2 regions of the Blautia sp. MSJ-36 genome follow, and region 2 is predicted to be linked to the other one. Evidence: riboswitches for the same ligand, from Rfam matches in the RefSeq annotation. Region 2 holds a riboswitch; the other holds the start of a gene.
The links. Region 2 has a riboswitch for ZMP and ZTP ahead of KQI39_RS05685 (IMP cyclohydrolase). Riboswitches for the same ligand answer to the same signal wherever they lie in the genome.

Region 1: another riboswitch for ZMP and ZTP. It lies ahead of KQI39_RS09450 (formate--tetrahydrofolate ligase); the one in region 2 lies ahead of KQI39_RS05685 (IMP cyclohydrolase).

What each region holds. Positions count from the first base shown of each region.
Region 1 covers NZ_JAHLPQ010000011.1:1,221-12,259, forward strand. The annotation lists gene KQI39_RS09450 (formate--tetrahydrofolate ligase) at 126-1,811, opposite strand; ZMP/ZTP riboswitch at 1,886-1,967, opposite strand; gene KQI39_RS09455 (4Fe-4S binding protein) at 2,146-3,000, opposite strand; gene KQI39_RS09460 (CD1871A family CXXC motif-containing protein) at 3,008-3,160, opposite strand; gene KQI39_RS09465 (TlpA family protein disulfide reductase) at 3,188-4,336, opposite strand; gene KQI39_RS09470 (response regulator transcription factor) at 4,542-5,219, shown strand; gene KQI39_RS09475 (sensor histidine kinase) at 5,216-6,382, shown strand; gene KQI39_RS09480 (kinase) at 6,405-6,923, opposite strand; gene KQI39_RS09485 (AAA family ATPase) at 7,253-8,842, opposite strand; gene KQI39_RS09490 (hypothetical protein) at 8,947-9,342, opposite strand; gene KQI39_RS09495 (iron-containing alcohol dehydrogenase) at 9,351-9,884, opposite strand; gene KQI39_RS09500 (pyridoxal phosphate-dependent aminotransferase) at 9,881-11,039, opposite strand, start outside.
Region 2 covers NZ_JAHLPQ010000005.1:63,328-74,366, forward strand. The annotation lists gene KQI39_RS05655 (iron-containing alcohol dehydrogenase) at 1-857, shown strand, start outside; tRNA gene KQI39_RS05660 (tRNA-Phe) at 990-1,062, shown strand; gene KQI39_RS05665 (3D domain-containing protein) at 1,222-2,301, opposite strand; gene KQI39_RS05670 (lysozyme family protein) at 2,464-3,162, shown strand; tRNA gene KQI39_RS05675 (tRNA-Gly) at 3,286-3,358, shown strand; gene KQI39_RS05680 (phosphoribosylaminoimidazolecarboxamide formyltransferase) at 3,525-4,709, opposite strand; gene KQI39_RS05685 (IMP cyclohydrolase) at 4,740-5,453, opposite strand; ZMP/ZTP riboswitch at 5,541-5,622, opposite strand; gene KQI39_RS05690 (peptidoglycan recognition protein family protein) at 5,691-6,365, opposite strand; gene guaB (IMP dehydrogenase) at 6,535-7,989, opposite strand; gene KQI39_RS05700 (DUF6106 family protein) at 8,057-8,560, opposite strand; gene groL (chaperonin GroEL) at 8,675-10,294, opposite strand; gene groES (co-chaperone GroES) at 10,342-10,626, opposite strand; gene codY (GTP-sensing pleiotropic transcriptional regulator CodY) at 10,964-11,039, opposite strand, start outside.

The DNA.
Region 1 (11,039 bases), on a different contig from region 2:
TACCAGAAAATTTGTTCGATTATAGGTCTTTTTCTTATTTTTACATAAAAAACCTCCTCCGGTTTTTATTGCCGGAGGAGGTCTCTATCTGAATTCCCCTCAAAAAATTTTTATACTTTATAATATCAGAACAGTCCTGTGATCTTGCCGCTCTCATCTACGTCGATCTTGGTTGCTGCCGGTACTTTTGGAAGGCCTGGCATGGTCATGATCTCGCCGGTGAGTGCTACGATGAAGCCTGCACCTGCGGAGATCTTAAGATTTCTTACTGTTACCTCGAAATCTGTCGGAGCACCAAGCTTTGTCTGGTCGTCTGTTAAGCTGTACTGGGTCTTAGCTACACAGATCGGGCAGTTGCCAAATCCAAGTGCCTCCAGCTGTTTCGCCTGCTTCTGGGCATTTGCTGTAAGAACCACTTTCTTTCCACCGTAAACCTTCTGTACGATCTGGTTCAGCTTGTCCTCGATGGAGCCTTCCAGTTCATAAGCATATGTGAAATCATTCGGCTCTTCAACAAGACGGAGAACTTCCTCAGCAAGCTTGATTCCGCCTTCGCCGCCTTTTGCCCATACCTCGGAAAGTGCTACGTTTACGCCAAGCTCTTTACATTTTGCTTCTACAAAATCAAGCTCTGCCTTGGTGTCAGTCGGGAATGCGTTGATAGCTACCACACATGGAAGCTTGTATACATTTTTGATATTGCTTACATGTTTCAGAAGGTTCGGGATACCTTTTTCAAGAGCCTCAAGGTTCTCATTGTTAAGATCTGCTTTTGCAACACCACCGTTGTATTTCAGGGCACGTACGGTTGCTACGATAACAACTGCACTTGGTGTAAGACCTGCCATACGGCACTTGATATCCAGGAATTTCTCTGCTCCAAGGTCAGCACCGAAGCCAGCCTCTGTGATGGCATAATCAGCAAGCTTCATAGCCATCTTTGTAGCTGTTACGGAGTTACATCCGTGAGCGATATTTGCGAATGGTCCGCCATGAACGATTGCCGGAACATGCTCCAGTGTCTGTACAAGGTTCGGTTTCAGGGCGTCCTTCAGAAGTGCTGTCATAGCACCCTCTGCGTGGAGGTCTCCTGCTGTTACCGGTTTCTGCTCAGCGACCTTACCGTAAGTATATCCGATGATGATTCTGGAAAGTCTCTCTTTCAGATCTTTGATATCACTTGCCAGACAGAGAACTGCCATGATCTCAGATGCTACAGTGATGTCATATCCATCTTCACGCGGCATACCGTTTGTTCTTCCGCCAAGTCCGTCTACTACATTACGAAGCTGACGGTCGTTCATGTCAACGCATCGTCTCCAGGTGATCTTTCTCGGGTCGATGTTCAGTTCATTACCCTGGAAAATATGGTTGTCGATCATTGCTGCAAGAAGGTTGTTTGCCGCACCGATTGCATGGAAATCACCGGTAAAATGAAGGTTGATATCTTCCATCGGAACTACCTGTGCATAGCCGCCGCCTGCTGCACCACCTTTGACACCGAATACCGGTCCAAGGGATGGCTCACGAAGAGCTACCATAACATTTTTTCCAAGTCTCTGCATTCCATCTGCAAGACCTACGGTTGTAGTCGTTTTTCCCTCACCTGCCGGTGTCGGGTTGATGGCTGTTACAAGGATCAGCTTTCCGTCTTTTTTGTCTGTTTCTTTCAGAAGATTATAGTCGATCTTTGCTTTATATTTACCGTACTGCTCCAGATACTTGTCATCAATACCTGCTTTCTCCGCAATCTTGGTAATTGGCTCCATTGTGCACTCCTGTGCGATCTCGATGTCACTTTTGAATCCCATAATGTTCTCCTTTCTCCGCAGCAACCGTCCGGATCTTTTTATCCCATAAAAAAGAGCAGTATCTGAAGTTTTTCAAATACTGCCCAGACGGTCGACTCATCGAATCTCCGGCTCCCTCGTGGTTATCCCACAACTCCGTCAGTCACCGAAGACTTTATTAATTTGATGATTGAATACTAACATATTTATTAGTATTTGTCAAGAAATTATCAAATTATTTTTCCACTTTTAAAGTGAGTTAAATCTAATTTTCTGAATCATTCCAGTTTTTCACACTATTCATCAGATACTGAATGTTATAAGGAAAACGCTGTTTTTCGTCAATTAACGTAATTCATGTCTGATCTTTGCCTGCAAAACCACACCGGATCGCCTGTGTCGGACATATCTTTTTACATCTTCCACATCGGATGCACTCCGTACTGTTTGGATCTTCTGTCGGATCGACCTCCATCTGGCAGATATTTCTGCATTTTCCGCAGTGAACACATTTTTCTTTATCTACTCTGTAACGAAAAACGGAAACTTTATTAAATACCGAATAAAAAGCTCCCAGCGGGCAGATATACTTACAGAATGGCCGGTATATCATAATTGATAAGATAATGGTGATCACAAGGATCGTATTTTTCCACATGTACAGCCAGCCTACTGCACTTCGCATGGATTTGTTCAGCAGCACCAGCGGGATACCTCCCTCCAGCGTTCCTGCCGGGCAGATCAGCTTGCAGAAATATGGTGCTCCCTGGCCCATGATATCTACTACAAACATTGGAAGTATGATCACAAATACAAGAAAGATCACATATTTCAGTTTTCTCAAAAGCTTGTCTCCCCGAAATGTCCGGATCTTCTTTGGAAAAGGAATCTTGTTCAACAGATCCTGGATCAGTCCAAAGGGGCAGAGAAATCCGCACACCAGTCTTCCAAGCAGCGCTCCCACAAAGATCAGAAATCCAGCTACATAATATGCCATCTTGAAGTTCCAGCTTCCGATCACAGCCTGAAGGGAACCAATGGGACAGGCCCCTCTTGCTCCGGGACAGGAATAACAGTTCAGCCCCGGAACACAGACATTTTTCAGTTTTCCGGTATAGATCTTTCCAGTCACAAAGCCTGATATGTGACTGTTTGTAAGGGCCGCCCACAATGCCTGGATCCCATGCCGCGGCCATTCATTTATTTTCATCTTCTTATTATCCAATGCCAATACACTCCATACAGATGTTGATCGCTTTTGTAAAAACTACAGATACCTCACCTCTGTAGATTCCCAGTATCATCAGTAAAATTCCCAAAACCGCCAGAGCAGGTCCGATCCATCTGGATTCTGTTATTTTCCGAATCATTTTTTCACTCTCCGTAATGATCATCTCTTACTTTGAAACGTTTTTAAGCTCTTTTTCCACGATTTCCTTCCATTCGTCCAGTGTATGGCTTCCTGTATAGGTATCGCCTACAATGTTTCCATCTTTGTCAACAAAAAATGTTTCAGGAAATGCGGAAATCCCCTGCAGACGGCCGTTCATCATAGTAGTATCCGGTATCAGGAACGGATACTCTGCTTTTGTTTTTTCCTGAAGAATGCCTGCTTTTTTTACTGCCTCCTCGTCCTGATTTCCCTTTTCATCTGTGGTATCAAGCACTACGCCTGCTACTCCGACGCCTTTATCCTTCATTTCTTTATAGAGCTCCTGAAGTTCCGGAATCTCTTTTACGCATGGTGAGCACCAGGTTGTAAAAACATTTACCAGCGTCAGGTCATAGTCACTGAATACTTTTTCTGTATATGTTTTTCCATCTATTCCTGTTGTTTCAAATTTTCCTACAGATTTTACATCCTCCGGGTTGACGCTGGTATCCTGTGGCTGGTCAAACACGGAAATATTCTGATACGGTGTCATTTCCGTAATGTCGGTTTTGATCTTTTCCAGCTCCTTTGTCAGCTTTTCATCCGCATCTTTGTTGGTGCTCAGATAATATTTGTATTTCCCGTCACTGCTGCTTCCAAGCTCTTTATGCTCTGTACAGCCAGTGATCTCATCCAGCTTTTTCTGTGAAGCTTCGTCATAAACGCCAATTGTACCAATTCTGTCCAGACCTGCCACCCAGTCGTCATACCCGGTTCCCATCTTCTGTATTTCGGCGTTTTTCTGTTCCTCTGTCATTTTGCTCCAGCTTACATAGGCATATGTCACTGCATTGGTCTGATTCTCAAAATCTTCTGTGGTAAGCATTGCAATGCTCTGGTCCTTGATCTGCTTTAACAGCTCCTTCGAAAGCGAAAGCTTCAGTCCCAGAAACGGATATTCATAAGAATCCTGTGCCTTGCAGGTTACGTCGGAAGGCTTAAATGTACCTGCTACCAGATCTGATGAAACTGCCTCTCCATCCACAGCCATTGCCTCTCCGATATCTGCTGTTTCCGTGCTTTCTGCCGCTGTTACCGGCACGCTTCCAAATGCAGATATTCCTAATACCGCTGCTGCCATAAGTGCTGTTATTTTCTGTGTTCTTAATTTCATTGTTTATATTCTCCCTTCTGATATCACCGGCCCATACCCGGAACCGGCGTATATTTTATATGTTAATTTTGTTCTCTGTAGCCTTACTATATCATCCCCTGTATAAAATCTCTGTTAAGAAATAAAAAAATTTACAGGAATTTTATGCTATACATGATATGATAGATAACAAAGCAAAATCAACTGTTTTTTAGGAGAATTTACTATGCATATATTGATAATCGAAGATGAAAAGCAGCTCTGCCAGTCTATTGCGGAGGGGCTTCGCATGGATGGCTATGAAGCGGACACATGTTTTGACGGGGATGAAGGACTGGAATTATGTCTGGTGGAAAATTATGATCTCATCCTTCTTGATCTGAACCTTCCAGGCGTTGATGGGCTGGAAATCCTGCGCCAGTTTCGGGAATCCGATACTTCCACTCCCGTTTTGATCCTCTCTGCCAGAGGACAGATCCAGGACAAGGTTGAAGGGCTTGATCTCGGTGCCAATGACTATCTCACAAAGCCTTTTCATTTTGAAGAGCTGGAGGCACGGATCCGAAGTCTGACACGAAGGAAATTTATCCAGCAGGACGTATGTCTGCAATGCGGACGTATCAGCTTTGATACCCGTACAAGAAAGGCCAGTGTCGATGGACTTCCCCTTTCTCTGACCCGAAAGGAAAGCTCTCTTCTGGAATATTTCCTTCTTCATCAGAACCGTATCATAAGCCCGGAAGAAATGATCGAGCATATCTGGGACGGAAGCGTCAACAGTCTCAGCAATTCCATTCGTGTCCACATTTCTTCTCTTCGAAAAAAGCTGCGCACTGCTCTCGGCTTTGATCCGATACAGAATAAGATCGGCCAGGGTTACATTTTAACGGAGGATGTACAATGAAAAAAATAACCGGAAAGCTATCTCTTCAATGGCGTCTGACACTGATCACCGCGCTGCTTATGACAGTCACCTGCATTCTGATGTATTTTTTTATCAGCCAGTCTGCAGTTGCCGGAATGGAGGATCTGGGAGATTACATGATACGGATCGATAACACAGATTCTGCTCCCATCACCTTTAATATGAATCCCTCCGTCTTATTTCCGGAGCTTTCCGATCAGCTGCAGCTAACCAAAAAACTTTTTCTCACCAAAGGACTTATGGTAACAGGGATCATCATCCTTCTCAGCAGTATCTGCACTTATTTTATCAGCCGTCAGGCATTACTTCCCCTGCGCAGACTCAGCCAGGAGGTGAACAAAATAGAGGTCCAGAACCTTTCAGAGGCTCTTGAAGTTCCTGCTACCAATGACGAGATTTCCCGCCTGACAATTTCATTTAACAAAATGCTCGCACGCCTGGATGAGGCCTTTACTGCCCAGAAGCAGTTTTCTGCCAATGCCGCACATGAGCTGAGGACTCCTCTTGCCGTTATCCAGACAAATCTGGAGGTTTTTGCCCGCAGGGAAGCACCTGCTTTACAAGATTATCAGGAGATTTTTTCCATGCTCCAGGAACAGACCGGGCGACTTTCCCATCTGGCTGAAATCCTCCTGGATATGACCGGTGTACAGACTGTTGAACGTTCCGAGCGGATCTCTCTGGCAGCACTGACGGATGAGGTTTTCTGTGACCTGGCTTCTGTAGCGGAACAGAAAGAAGTTGAACTGATCCAGCAGGAGGGAGACTGCATCATTACCGGAAGCTACCTGCTGCTGTATCGCGCTGTGTACAATCTTGTGGAAAATGCGATCAAATACAATCACTCCGGTGGAAAAGTAACCGTAAATATCCATCTTTCCGAAGAAATAACAGATACATCCACGTCTGTCAATTACGTCTTTCTTGAAGTCTCCGATACCGGAATCGGCATTCCTCCTGAATATCAGGAAAAAATCTTCACCCCGTTCTTCCGTGTGGACAAATCAAGAAGCCGCGCTATGGGAGGTGCCGGCCTGGGGCTTGCACTTGTCAGTGAAATTGTCAGACAGCATAACGGACAGGTAAAAGTACTGGAAAGCAGCAAAAAAGGCAGCATGATCGCAATCATACTGCCAGTCTGAATATGTTTGTATTACATTTACTTTATATGCTCATGAACGCAATCGCTTTGCGATCTGCGTTCAAATCCGAGTATATTTTTTCAACAATACTGTCTGTATCCATTTCGCAGGTAATAGCCTGTTCCCTGAGAACTGAAGAAAAATCTTTTTCTCTCCACCATCTGCGCATATCTTTTTCACCAAATTCTCTGTTTCTTGTATTATGTCGTCTCACGGTTTCTTCAAACGACAGATCAAAATAATATGCGTATACATTTGAACCATATAATTCATTTGCCAGTTCAAACAACGAACGATACCATTCATCATACATGATCCCTTCCAGGATAGAAAATTCGCTGTGTTCCCTTCCGTATCGTAAAAGTTCTGCCATAAGCGGCAAAGCCTTTGTATCTATGCCATCATCAACCCACAGCATATTTCTTCTGACCTCATCCTGTGATATCAGCATTGTATTACGTCCTAGCTTTTTCTGTAATGCCTTCGCTACGGTTGTTTTTCCACTTCCTGAGTTTCCTCTGAGAATGATTAATTTTCCCATGTGCTGCTTTTTCCCTTTCAATACAAAATACAGAATTTTTATGACCGTCCAGTCTATTTTACAGCTTTTTATTCCAACTGACAATATTCCCAGTGCTATGATCATTTTATTTAACCTCTATGCTCTCCATAGGCATTCTTCTTTCTCTGTATTTTGCTCTGTTTCTGCAAGACTGGTTACTGTCTATACAATAGCATCGTATATTTTATCCGTACATGTTCGTTGTATAAATCTTTATGTTTATAATATAATTTTTGCATCATAAAAAATCCCCTGAACGCGGATAGATTTCCGTATCCAGGGGAGGCTTTTTCCCATTTGTGTATATTTTATTCTTTATGATACCGCTCAATTATACAGGTATGCTGCTTTGTTTTTCTATCGTAATTGATTCCTGCAAGCAGGAGATTTCCATGATAGTCTTTCAGGGCATCTACATATTGCTTTTCTTTAATTTGTGATATGGCTCCATAAGCATCTTTGTCCCATTTCAGTTCAATGACTGCTGCCGGTTTGTCTGCGTATAACTTTCTTGGGATAAAGCAGATGTCTGCAAATCCTTTTCCTGTTGGCAGTTCCCGGATAATTGTATAATACTCTCTGGCAAAATAAAACGCCAGATTGATGGTACAGCTTAAAGAATTCTCGTCATTATACTGAAGAACCGAAATTTCTCTGTGAGCCTGATTGATTCCCCTCGCCACCGCTTCTCCATCCAGATTCCACAATGCTTCCAGAAGTTTTCTGGATGTCTCAACGGACTGTATCACTTCTTTCCAGTCCATTGTGCTGATGGCATTTATATATTCCTGGGATACCTCTTTATTTGGAATCGTCACCGTCTTATCCGGCCAGTGATAACTTAAGTACCCCAGATGCACCAGAAGTGTCAATACATCATCCTTTCCCTGAAACGTTGTCATATCGTTGGAAAAAGTTCCTGTATTGATCTGAACCTTATCGCCTGCCAACATTCTTATCACTGCATCTTTCAGGCCATCATAATTCATACGGATATAAACTTTCAGGGCTTCATAGGTTTCTGTCTGATTCCAGTAATTGTCAAAAATTCCACTTAACATGGCATCCACCACAGATTTCGGGCTGTACATGGAATACGTCTTCTTTCTTCCATCCTCTATGGCTACCAGCTCATAGCCATCATACCATGCCTGTGCCTCCTGAAAATTCCGTTTATACTGACTGCAGAGGTCTTTTACCTCATCTTCCGTAAATCCGAAAAACTCAGCCATTTCTCTTGGATTGATCATGGAATATTCCGTAAACATATTTAATGCAGAATGTGAACCATATTTTTTCACCGGGAGGATTCCGGTCATATAGGCTAATGCCACATATTCCTGATCCTTCAGCCATACACGCAGAAAATCCAGATATTTTTTCTGTGCTTCCATATTCTGTTTAAATTCACGGAATATACAATCCCATTCATCGATCAGGATCACGAAAGGATGTCTGGTATATGCAAAAACATCCTGCATGGCAAAGACCAGATAATCACTGTCAATATAATCCGGATACTGTATCTTCAGCTCCCTGAGAATACGTTTCTGAAGAAGCTTCAGCATCTCGTCCATGTCCGGTGCAGCACTTAAAAATTCCTGCATGTTGATCCGGATCACATCATACTGGTTCAGATTTTCCCGGAAGCTTTTATCTGTATGGATCCTGAGATCAGAAAACAGTTCTGTACTATCTTCACCTCGGCCATAGTATGCAGCCAACATATTAGCAGCCATGGATTTTCCGAAACGTCGCGGTCTGCTCACGCAAACAAAACGCTGCTCTGTTCCAAGTACTTCATTTGTTTTTGCGATCAACCCGCTTTTATCCACATAGATTTTTGATCGCAGACATGCTCTAAACATTCCGCCGCCTGGATTCAGATAACTTCCCATTTTGTTTCTCTCCCTCTTAATAAAAAATAGCTTCACAGTATCCGTTTCTTTCTGAAACTATGATACCATGAAACCATTTTTCTGTAAATCCAGCTGATTCCCTCTCAGTTCTTCTTCCCCCCCTCAAAGGCCTTGATCTCCTCAATAAAACTGAATGCAACTACGATACAGAACAGTGTACCACAGAGATCTACGATGGTTGCTCCGGTATCAGCGGAAATGATCACTTCCGGTCCGATATTAAATACAACCATCACTGCAAAAACAGCTCCGATGATCTTGGATACCAGATACAGCGGTGTGGTGGTAAACGCTCGTGTCAGATAATGATTCTTACGGATCCACTCCGGTTTTGCAAAGTAATCATAGGTACTCATGATTGCAGATACGATCAGGATAACTACGATAATGTAGCTTAAACTTCCTCCGAACAGACCTTTGATCCAGCTTTTCAGGAAATCCAACAATGTAGTAAAGGATTCTCCCTGAGGGATTGGCACCAGAAACATCAGAATACCGAATGCGGAACCAATTTGTCGTAGAAGTAAAAGCTGTCAAAGTTTCCGTCTTCTTTATACACAACGGAAAGCGCGGTAGTTGCCGCGCAGGTGGCCGCGATAGTCGGGAAGGTAAATACCGGAAGACCGGCTTTCTCGGCTGTTCCCTTGGCTGTATCCAGAGCTTTTCCGCCGCCCATGCCGAAGATCATATCTGCGCCGCATTTTTTTGCGTGCTCTGCCAGCTCTTCCATTCTTGCGTACATGCAGTCTGTGCCGAAAAGAACCGTGTCTACGATCTCAATTTCAGAATCTTCTGCATACTTTTTTCCCCTGGTCACCGCTGATGTTGATGCTGCCTGGCTATCTGAATCTGTCCCTGACAGATCTGAAAGCGCCTGGACAATCTTCTCTTTTCCTGCTTTCAGTGCCATTTCTCCACTGATCAGCAGAGCTTTTTTCCCATAATGGCGGCACACTTCTCTGACATTCTGATACGCATCCTCACCGATGGTATAATTTGCGAAATTCACTGAGTATGTCATTTTAACAGCTCCTTCATTTTCTTCAGGCGGGAAAGTGCCTCATCGATGGTTTTCTCCTCACGTGCAAAATGGAGACGGATCAGGTTGTTGACATCCTCGCGGAAAAAGCTTGATCCCGGTACTGCCGCAACCCCGATGTTTTTGATCATCCACTCGCAGAATTCCAGGTCTGTATAACCGGCAAACTGAGGAAGATCCAGGAATTCCTGAATGTCGATCATGACGAAATAAGTTCCCTGTGGAACATTGTGCTTCAGGCCGATCTCATCCAGGCCGTTCAGGAAATGTTCTCTTTTCTTTGTATATAAAGCAAGAAGGTCTTCATAGTAGGATTCCGGGAAATTCAGTCCCACAACTGCTGCCTCCTGAAGTGGTGCTGCTGCTCCTACGGTCAGGAAATCATGAACTTTTTTTGCTCCCTCGATCACTTCCTCCGGTCCGATAAGATATCCAAGACGCCAGCCGGTGATGGAGTAGGTTTTGGAGAGGGAGTTACAGGTGATGGTGTGCTCGTACATTCCCGGAAGGGATGCCATGCATACATGTTCATTTGGAGCATAGACCATATGCTCATATACCTCATCTGTCACAACAAAGCCGTCGTATTTCACAGCAAGCTCACCGATGGCTGTCAGCTCTTCTCTTGTGAAAACTTTTCCGCATGGGTTAGACGGATTGCAGACGATGATGGCTTTTGCTCCGGCTTTGAATCCTTCCTCCACCAGATTGATATCAAATTCATAAGTCGGCGGTACCAGCGGAATGTAGATCGGCTCTGCTCCGGAAAGGATGGCATCAGCTCCGTAGTTCTCATAGAACGGGGAAAATACCATAACTTTATCTCCTAGATTGCAGATGGTCATCATGGCACTCATCATAGCCTCGGTTCCGCCGCAGGTTACTACGATCTCAGTCTCCGGATTGATCTCTCTTCCGATGGCTTTTCCCTGCTTTCTGGCAAGAGCTTCACGGAAGTTTTCTGCTCCGAAGGTTATGGAGTACTGGTGCGGTCCCTCGTAGGCTGTTTTTGCAAGTGCATCCAGGATTGCTTTCGGCGGATCAAAATCCGGGAATCCCTGAGACAGATTGATAGCTCCGTACTCATCGCTGATCCTGGTCATACGGCGGATCACGGAATCTGTAAATGTATTAACG
Region 2 (11,039 bases):
ACGGTCTTGCAAATTCGGAAACAGACGTATGGAACTTTTTCCTCCGCACAGAAACTCCGAAAGCATGTCTTCCAGTTGGTGTAATCCTTACCATCGCAGCTTCCGGAAGTGAAATGAGCAATTCCTGTGTCATCACAAATGAAGAGGGCTGGCTGAAGCGCAGTACTGCCCGAAATGACCTGTGCAGGCCACGTTTTGCCATTTTAAATCCACGGCTTACATACACCTTACCTCAGTATCAGACAGAAAGCGGCTGTGTGGATATCCTGATGCATACCATGGAACGGTATTTTGTAAATATCGAAACTATGGAAATTACAGACAGCATCAGCGAATCTCTGATGCAGACGGTAATCTACAATTCCCGTATCTTGCTGAATGAGCCGGATAATTACACTGCCAGGGCAGAAATCATGTGGGCAGGAAGTCTCTCCCACAACGGCCTCACCGGCTGTGGAACCGGCGGCGGTGACTGGGCATGTCACCAGCTGGAACATGAACTTGGCGGAACTTACGATGTAGCTCACGGTGCCGGTCTGGCCGCACTGTGGGGAAGCTGGGCCCGTTATGTCTATGACGCAAATCCAGAACGTTTTGCCCAGTTTGCTACCAACGTATTTGAAATCCCATGCAGCATCGATTTCAACAAAACCGCACTTGCCGGTATTGAAGCCATGGAAGATTATTTCCGTTCCATTCAGATGCCTACCAGCCTTCATGAGCTTGGTCTTGATCTTACAGAAAAAGATATCCACGATCTGGCATTTAAGTGCAGTTATGAAGATACCCGTACCATCGGTGTCTTCAAACAGTTAAATATGAAAGATATGGAAAAAATTTATCTGGCTGCCCGCTGAATTTGCCGCATATAATATTGCAGATGTTTTTTTGAAAATCGGATTTTTCAGAAAAACATCTGCTTTTTTTCATTTTCCCCTTGCATTCTCTACATAAATGTGTTAAAGTAACAAAGTGCTCGAAAGAGACATGCCCAGATAGCTCAGTTGGTAGAGCAGAGGACTGAAAATCCTCGTGTCGCTGGTTCGATTCCGGCTCTGGGCATTATTTTTTTGCTCTGTTCACAGTTCCTGTTTCCTGTTGAACAGAGTTTTTCTTTTTATAAATAAAAAATACTGCATTCGACATTTTCTGATAAAGCGGATATTTATATTCCGATTTATACATTAAGTCTGATGCAGTATTTTTTGTTATACGGCGTTTTTACTGAAGCAGATAAACTTCTGTATAAAATACACCTTTCTCCTCTGCCTCTGAATGTGTGGCAACATAAACATCAATACAGTTGGTACGGATCGCACCTCCGCAATCCTCCGCCACGTAAACCTGTCCATTGATCACCACCTTGGAACCATATGGAATCTGGCTGGGGTCTACTGCTATGGTGTGATTGGTTGTTGCCGTTACACCTGTAGATGTGATTCCATTTGACCATGGACCACAGCAGATACTGCATGGGCAGTAATGGGTAATACGGAAAGTTCCCAAAGATTTCAGTGTGGCATCGGAAGAAACTGATACCGGAGTTCCGACTTTTACACCATTGGCAGATGTTCCGGAACCACCCGTAGACGTTACGCCGTCCACAGCGTCTGCAAAAATACCTTCTCCGGAACTCTTGGTAAGGGAACCTGCTTTTGTTTTCTTTTCCTGCTCTGCTTTGGCTACTTCGTTCTCCTGATATCCTTCCAGACAGCTGGTAGGAATATATCCAGTCTGCTGTGCACCGCTGTCATCGGTGTAAACGATCCGGCTCCAGATATCATCTACAGTACCAGTCCTCTTCAGCTCATCATCCTGAAGAACTTCTCCTACTACTTCTCCGTCTTTTTTTCCCGGATAATCAAGAATATCGCTGTCTTTGGCTGCCGTGACTGTATCCGTAAATTTATTCACGGTTTCCGTATCATTGAGCACGCTATCCTGAACATAACCGATAATCTTGTCCTCTCCGTCTTTCTGAAACGTAACTTTACTCCATCCGTTGTCACATACGGCAACTCTCTCAAGTTTCGTTCCCAGAAGAACGGATCGAAGTTCTGATCCACTCTCTCCGGGATTGGACCGAATTGCGGTATTCTTCGCAGTGACATAAAGGGTGTCCGTCTTCGCCAGTGCATTTACTGTATTTCCTTCCCCATCATCAATCTGAAACTGCTGAGGGGATTTTTTCTCCTGTGTATATGTATTCAGTGTTGCTTCATATCCAAGTACCTCTGCAGATGCTGATACAGGGAATATCATGGAAGCACACAAAATAACTGCAAGAAGCCTTTTACGCATGAAATCTTGCCTCCTTTTTTCCGGCATTCTGCGGTTTGTCCCGACTATCATAGCATATCAGATCGTATTTTGCAATTTTGTAGGTCAGTCTTCAGAAAATTTTAACAAAAAGATCACATTTCTTAACTGGTCAAATCACCATCCGACGGGTAAAATAAGCTTATGAATACAAAACGAAAAACCCCTAAACTTACAAAAAAACAACGCCAGCGTCTCCGCGTACGCCAGGTTCGCAGACAGAAGTTCTTTCTGGGCTTGATCTTTTTACTGGTCCTCGGATGCATTTTTCTGCGTTTATCCAGATTTTCCGGAAAGCAGACAAATACGTATCAGATCAATGCATCCTGTGAAGCCTACCGGGATGAAGTTACCACGGAAGCCGCCCAATATGGCATGTCTGACTATGTAGATCTGATCCTGGCGGTTATGATGCAGGAAAGCTCCGGCCAGGGAACCGATCCCATGCAGTCATCCGAAGGCGCTTATAATACGCAGTATCCCCAGCAGCCTAACGGAATCACAGATCCTTCCTATTCTATCTCCTGTGGAATCCAGGAGCTGAAATATGCCCTGGATAAATCCGGATGCACAGGACCTGCTGATCTGCCCCATATCCGTCTTGCCCTGCAGGCCTATAATTTTGGTACAGACTCTTATTTCTCTTATCTTGCCAAAAACGGAGAAACCTCCTGGACAACCGAAAGCGCCCAGGCATTTGCCCAGATGGCAAGTGGTGGCAAGCAGCGTGATGAAGACGATCCCCTTCACGATCCGGCAGGTCCATGGGATTACGGTGACCAGTATTACCCGGATCATGTACTTCGCTATTATCACATAAGCAGTGAATCTGAAACGTCTTGATCCGGAAATGTCTTCTTTTTTTCAATTTTTCAAAAAAATGCAAAAAAAGATTTGACATGCTTTAAAATCTGTGCTAATATATGTCTTGTCGATGAGGGAAACACCTCATAAGATAAGACAAATGCGATAGTGGCGTAGTTGGTAACGCGCGACCTTGCCAAGGTCGAGACCGCGGGTTCGAGCCCCGTCTATCGCTCTTCGGAACTCTGAATGATTCAGAGTTCTTTTTTTATTTCACAAAAAACAAGCACAAAATGGCGCAAAAAATCCCAGATCCGGAATTTCCTGATAGAAATCCAGATCCGGGATCTTTTATGTAAGACAGACATTCATATTCTGCCCCATTATATGTTCATGATATTTTAGTGATGGAAAAGTCTGATTCCTGTAAATGCCATTACCATTCCATACTTATTGCAGGTATCGATAACTGCGTCATCGCGGACAGATCCGCCCGGCTCTGCAATATATTTCACGCCACTCTTATGTGCGCGCTCAATATTATCACTGAACGGGAAGAATGCATCTGAACCAAGAGTCACATCTGTAAGACCATCCAGCCATGCACGCTTCTCTTCTCTTGTGAACACTTCCGGCTTCTCGGTAAATGTTTTCTCCCATGCGCCATCTGCAAGAACATCCATATACTCCTCACCAATATAAACATCAATGGCATTGTCTCTCTCTGCACGTGTAATGGTATCTTTAAATGGAAGATTCAGCACCTTCGGGCACTGACGGAGATACCAGTTATCTGCCTTCTGGCCTGCAAGACGTGTACAGTGAACACGTGACTGCTGACCAGCACCAACACCGATCGCCTGTCCGTCTTTTACGAAGCATACGGAATTGGACTGCGTATATTTCAAAACGATCAGAGAAACCTTCAGATCCCTCTTTGCTTCCTCTGTAAGCTCTTTATTTTCTGTTACAATATTAGAGATCAGTTCATCATCAATTGCAAGTTCCTGACGTCCCTGCTCAAAAGTAACACCAAATACCTGCTTGTGTTCCAGCGGCTCCGGAACATAATTTTCATCGATCTGGATTACATTGTAGTTGCCTTTTTTCTTCTGTTTCAGGATTTCCAGCGCTTCCTCTGTATATCCCGGTGCGATCACACCATCCGAAATCTCTCTTTTGATCAGCATTGCGGTATCTTTGTCGCAGACATCAGAAAGAGAAATGAAATCACCGAAAGATGACATACGGTCTGCACCTCTTGCTCTTGCATACGCACATGCAAGCGGGGAAAAATTCTTCCAGTCCATATCATCTACCCAGTAAATCTTAGCCAGGGTCTCATTCAGCGGAAGTCCGATGGAAGCACCTGCCGGAGATACATGTTTAAAAGAAGTTGCTGCCGGAAGTCCGGTTGCTTTCTTAAGGTCACGTACCAGCTGCCAGCCGTTAAATGCATCCAGGAAGTTGATATATCCCGGTCTTCCGGAAAGTACCTGGATCGGAAGTTCACTTCCGTCTGCCATATAAATCTTGGATGGTTTCTGGTTTGGGTTGCATCCGTATTTTAACTGTAATTCTTTCATGGAAAAATCCTCCGTTCTCTACAATATCGATTATTTATTCTTGTTTACAATTCTGGATTCATATTTACCTGTTTCAATGTCAATGAAACGGACAAACAGAGAAACTTTATTGTCCTGGTTCAGGCTCTCCCAGAGAAGGTTTGTAAAATCATCAATATCATCCGGAATCTCTACCGGCTTCGGCTCTCCCTCAAAACTTGGAAGCGGGTTTCCGTCGCATTTATAAGTATGAATGAAGCGTCCCTGTCCTGCTGCCGCATTCTCATAAGCGAATGTATAACGGAGGCAGGAATCTGGATTTCCATTATTGCTCTTTAAGATAGACATTGCATAGCTGAATTTTCCGTTTTCCACATGAAGAACACTGGAAATACGAGGTGTGTAATTCGGTGCATCTGGCTCAAATTCTCTGCTGCGGAGTGACTGCTCAAAAGTAAGCTGTCTGTCCATGCCTTCATAGATGGTATCTGTCTGATCCCCATTTGTTACGATCGTCTTGTTTCCAAGGACACGTACCGGTGCATAAATAATCAGGCTCGGGTCTGTAAGTTTGGACGGGTCAAATGCCTGTGTGCGGATTCCCTCACCATCCTCAACAAAAATACGGTTTCTGCTGTTCTCACTTCTTCCCATGATAAAATATGCGGTAACAGCGTGCTTTCCGTCAGCGGAACGTCCAATCACAATTCCTCTTCCTGGGTAGGAATTCTCTTTCAGTTCTTTTTCAAGTGAAAATGTAGTCATTTTTCACAGTCCTCCTTGTCTAATGTAAGGCCCGGGGATCATTCCAGGTATCAGCAGGTAACAAAAAACCGCCTGGACACCCCTTTATCAGGCTGCCCAGGCGGTCGGCTTCTCATTTCACTGCACTCCCTGTAGGTAATCCTACTTTCCGCCAGTCATGCAGCTTCTGTTGTTATATTACAATACTTCTTCTGAATTTTCAAGTCCCAATTTTCAGAAATTATTTTTTCATACTGTCTATTTTCCCTGCAGTTCATAATCTGCCTGAATCTGTGCGGCAATATCTGATTTCATCTGAATCCATGCATCCGGATTTTCCACATAATATTTCGGACAGTCTTTTCCTGTAACATCATAATGCCGGATCACCTGATCCGCCGTCAGTCCAAACCGTGTACAGAGCCAGGCTGTCAGCTTCACTGCCGAACTATATGTTGCCTCATTAAACTGTCCTGTATCATCCAAGTGACAACATTCAATAGATAAGGTGTCCACATTTCTGGAATTCGTAGCATAGGACATTTCTGAGGTAGGAATGCACTGTACCACTTCGCCATCCAGACCTATTACAAAATGACTGCTGACTTTGTTTTCCTGTGTTGTTGCAAGATTTTCGAAATAATTCCGGTTGGACATTGCTGTAGATCCTGGATTGGCAGTATAGTGAATGGCAATATAATTCACCTGTTCAATGGGAATCTGAGGCCTAGAATACGAATTCGGCGTCAGAAGTTCCACGTCAATATAGGGGGCACCCTCTTCCTGCCACTGTTCTGGCCCACTGTTGCCATCGTTTTCCTGAACGGAACCTGTCTCATCAGAATAAATTCTGTCCTCTTCCATACGCATCTCAAAAAATCCATATCCTAATGCACATACCGCAGATATAACAATTACAAAAATCAGAATCATCACTGTTTTTCGAAGAAATTTCAGCGGTTTATTTTTGCGGGAGGTTTTCCTTTTCTTCTTTTTTACGGAATTTGCGGCAGGTTCTGAAGAAGTTTTTTTTACGGAAACAGGCCGCCCGCTATGGGACGGCCTGGGTGACTTCTTACCTGTCTTACCTTTTTTTCCTGTATTACTCATCTACACTGTAGTTTGGAGCCTCTTTTGTGATATGGATATCATGCGGATGTGACTCCTTAAGAGATGCAGCGGAGATTTTAATAAATCTGCCTGTTGTTTTCAGCTTCTCAATGTTCTCTGCTCCACAGTAACCCATACCGGATCTTAAACCACCAATTAACTGGAATACGGTATCTTCAACATGTCCCTTATATGCAACACGTCCTTCAACACCTTCCGGTACAAGCTTCTTCGCATTCTCCTGGAAATAACGATCCTTGCTGCCATTCTCCATAGCTGCAATAGATCCCATTCCACGGTATACTTTATATTTTCTTCCCTGATAAAGCTCGAATGTTCCCGGGCTCTCATCACATCCTGCGAACATGCTTCCCATCATGCAGACATTGGCTCCGGCTGCGATAGCCTTGGTGATGTCTCCGGAATACTTGATTCCACCATCTGCGATGATCGGGATTCCATAGCTGTTGGCTACTTCATAGCAATCCATAACTGCTGTAACCTGCGGAACACCGATACCTGCAACAACACGTGTGGTACAGATAGATCCAGGTCCGATACCAACCTTAACTGCATCTACACCAGCCTCGATCAGAGCCTTGGTAGCAGCACCTGTTGCAACGTTACCTGCGATAACCTGAAGTTCCGGATATGCAGCCTTGATCTCACGAACTGCTTTTAAGATATTCTCGGAATGACCATGTGCGGAATCGATAACGATAACATCTACGTTAGCCTTAACAAGTGCATCCACACGAGCAAGTACATTAGCTGTGATACCAACTGCCGCACCGCAGAGAAGACGTCCCTGTGCATCCTTGGCTGCAAGCGGATATTTAATCTGTTTCTCGATATCCTTGATGGTAATGAGTCCTTTTAAATTAAAGTCGTCATCTACAATGGGTAATTTCTCCTTACGGGATTTCGCAAGGATCTTCTTGGCATCCTCAAGTGTGATTCCTTCCTTGGCTGTGATCAGTCCTTCAGAAGTCATGCACTCCTTGATCTTTCTGCTGAAATCTGTCTCAAATTTAAGATCACGGTTTGTGATAATACCTACAAGTTTTCTGCCTTCTGTAATCGGAACACCGGAAATACGGTATTTCGCCATCAGATCATTGGCATCTTTCAGTGTATGCTCCGGTGAAAGATAAAATGGATCTGTAATAACACCGTTCTCAGAACGTTTAACCTTATCAACCTCTTCTGCCTGTGCTTCAATGGACATATTCTTGTGGATGATACCGATACCACCCTGTCTGGCCATGGCAATTGCCATTCTGTGCTCTGTAACTGTGTCCATTCCCGCACTCATCATGGGGATATTCAGCTTTACTTTCTTGGTTAAATACGTTGAAACATCTACCTGATTCGGAATTACTTTAGAATAAGCTGGAACCAGAAGAACGTCATCAAACGTAATGCCTTCACCAATAATAGTACCCATTGCATTTCCTCCCTTGTGTAAGATATTTTAAATTTGTGAACTAGTGTAACAAAAAACAAGTTTCATGTCAATCCAAAAAAACTTTACTTGGTGCAGAATTTTTCATGGTGTTTGCCAGGGCGTCATCTAATTCGAGAATCACTTTGCATGTTTCACCACCGTCTCTTGTGATCATGGCATAACGTTTATGATCCTCAATACCGGAGGAAAAATCCATCACTTTCATTTTCTGATTTCCGTTGTAATAGTCCATTCTGTGGGATTTCAGAGGTGCTACAAGATCTGCTTCCGCAAGCTGGATGGATTTTACTCTTTTTCTCTTGGACTTGGACATAATCATATCAATATCCAGCTCACCATTTACAAACAGATACTCGTATTCCAGATCTGTTTTCGGTATTACAAAATAACAGGCAACACCGAGCGCAACAGCCGGCACCAGTAAAAGACCGTTCACTAAAAGGCCTCCTATAGCCATGATCACTGTCAGTACAATAAGACCGTATTTCACAACCATATCCTTTGCTGTCTGTTTCTTCTTTACCAGAAGTTCTGAATATAAGTCACTCATTTGCTTCTTCCTTTCGTAATTTACTGATTTTTTTGATTATAACACAAAAAGAGGGCCGCGTCCATGACGCAGGCCCTCTTATTTTGTGAACAATTTCACCTGCTTAGCTGATTATTACATCATTCCCATTCCCGGGTTTGCTGCCGGAGCAGGAGTATCTTCTTTGATTGTGGAAACTACAGCCTCTGTTGTAAGGAGTGTAGATGCAACGCTTGTAGCATTCTGAAGAGCACTTCTTGTAACCTTGGCCGGGTCAAGAATTCCGTTCTCAACCATGTTTACATATTTCTCATTGAGAGCATCGAATCCTGTACCAACCTCAGACTCTCTTACTTTGTTGATGATAACAGCGCCTTCCAGTCCTGCGTTTGCAGCGATGTGGAACAGTGGTGCCTCAAGAGCTTTCAGGATTACATAAGCTCCTGTCTTCTCATCTCCCTCAAGTGTTGTTGCAAGTTTTGCAACTTCTTTTGAAGCGTGGATGTAAGCAGATCCGCCACCTGCAATAATACCTTCCTCAACAGCTGCTCTTGTTGCTGCAAGAGCATCCTCAAGACGAAGTTTTGCTTCTTTCATCTCTGTCTCAGTTGCAGCACCTACACGGATAACAGCTACGCCGCCAGCCAGTTTTGCAAGTCTCTCCTGAAGTTTCTCTTTATCGAACTCAGATTTTGTCTCCTCGATCTGAGCACGGATCTGTGCAACACGTTTTGCAATTGCATCTTTGTCACCAAGACCATCAACGATAACGGTATTCTCTTTTGCAACTTTAACAGATTTTGCACGTCCAAGCTGCTCCATCTTAGCTTCTTTCAGGTCAAGACCAAGCTCATCGGAGATTACCTGTCCGCCTGTCAGAATTGCGATATCCTGAAGCATCTCTTTTCTTCTGTCGCCATAGCCAGGAGCTTTTACAGCTACTACCTGGAAGGTTCCTCTCAGTTTGTTAACGATCAGAGTTGTAAGAGCCTCACCCTCAACATCCTCAGCAATGATGAGAAGTTTTGCGCCAGCCTGAACAACCTGCTCAAGAAGTGGAAGGATCTCCTGGATATTGCTGATCTTCTTGTCTGTGATCAGGATATATGGGTCATCAAGAGTTGCCTCCATTTTCTCCATATCTGTAGACATGTATGCGGAAATATATCCACGGTCAAACTGCATACCTTCTACAAGGTCAAGCTCTGTATGCATAGTCTTGGACTCCTCAACAGTGATAACACCATCTTTGGAAACTTTCTCCATAGCATCTGCAACAAGCTGTCCAACCTGCTCATCACTTGCAGAAATTGCTGCTACGTTGGCGATCTGCTCTTTACCATTGATTGCCTGGCTCATGTTCTTGATTGCTTCTACTGCAACATCTGTTGCTTTCTTCATACCTTTTCTGAGGATGATCGGGTTAGCACCTGCTGCCAGGTTCTTCATTCCCTCATGAACCATTGCCTGAGCAAGTACAGTTGCTGTTGTAGTACCATCACCGGCTACATCATTTGTTTTGGATGCAACTTCCTTGATGATCTGAGCACCCATGTTCTCAAATCCATCCTCAAGCTCGATCTCTTTTGCGATGGAAACACCGTCGTTTGTGATAAGCGGAGCACCGAAAGATTTGTCAAGTACTACGTTTCTTCCTTTCGGTCCAAGTGTTACTCTTACTGTATCTGCAAGTTTATTTACACCAGCTTCAAGTGCTGCTCTTGCTTCTGCGCCGTATTTAATTTCTTTTGCCATGATAAAATGACCTCCTATTTATATTGATATACGATAAGATGTTTATATTATTTAATAACTGCCAGGATATCTTCCTGTTTTACAATGATGTAATCCGTTCCATCCATCTTAACTTCTGTTCCTGCATATTTGGAGTAAATAACGGTATTTCCAACTTCTACTTCCATCTTTACTTCTTTACCGTTTACAACTCCACCAGGGCCAACTGCGATAACTTCTGCCTGCTGTGGCTTCTCCTGTGCCTGTCCCGGAAGTACGATTCCGGATGCAGTTGTCTCTTCTGCCTCAACCTGTTTTAATACTACTCTGTCGCCTAAAGGTACTAACTTCATGATCTATGTTCCTCCTTATCAGTTCCATTTTCGCTTGCTAGCACTCACTTTCTACGAGTGCTAATCACTATGGCTATATTAGTGAATTTCACGTTTTTTCGCAACTCTTTTAAGATATACTATTTCTAGTTTATTCTCTTTATATCTCTTTTATACTCTTGTTTTCTCTTATTTTCTTAATTTCATTATTTATTTTGATTTTTTCTAAAAACGTACTCTTTCTTTTTATCCTATTTCTCAAAAAAATTTCCATAAAAAAGAGACTGCCCACAATAACGGGTAGTCTCTTTCGTCACGTTCTTTATCTTATATTATCAACAGACAATGCAGCTTTGCATTATGCCTTTTTGTTTCTCTGTGCTTTGATCTCCTCAAGCTCATCGAAAATCACTTCATTAAGAACCTTAATGTAA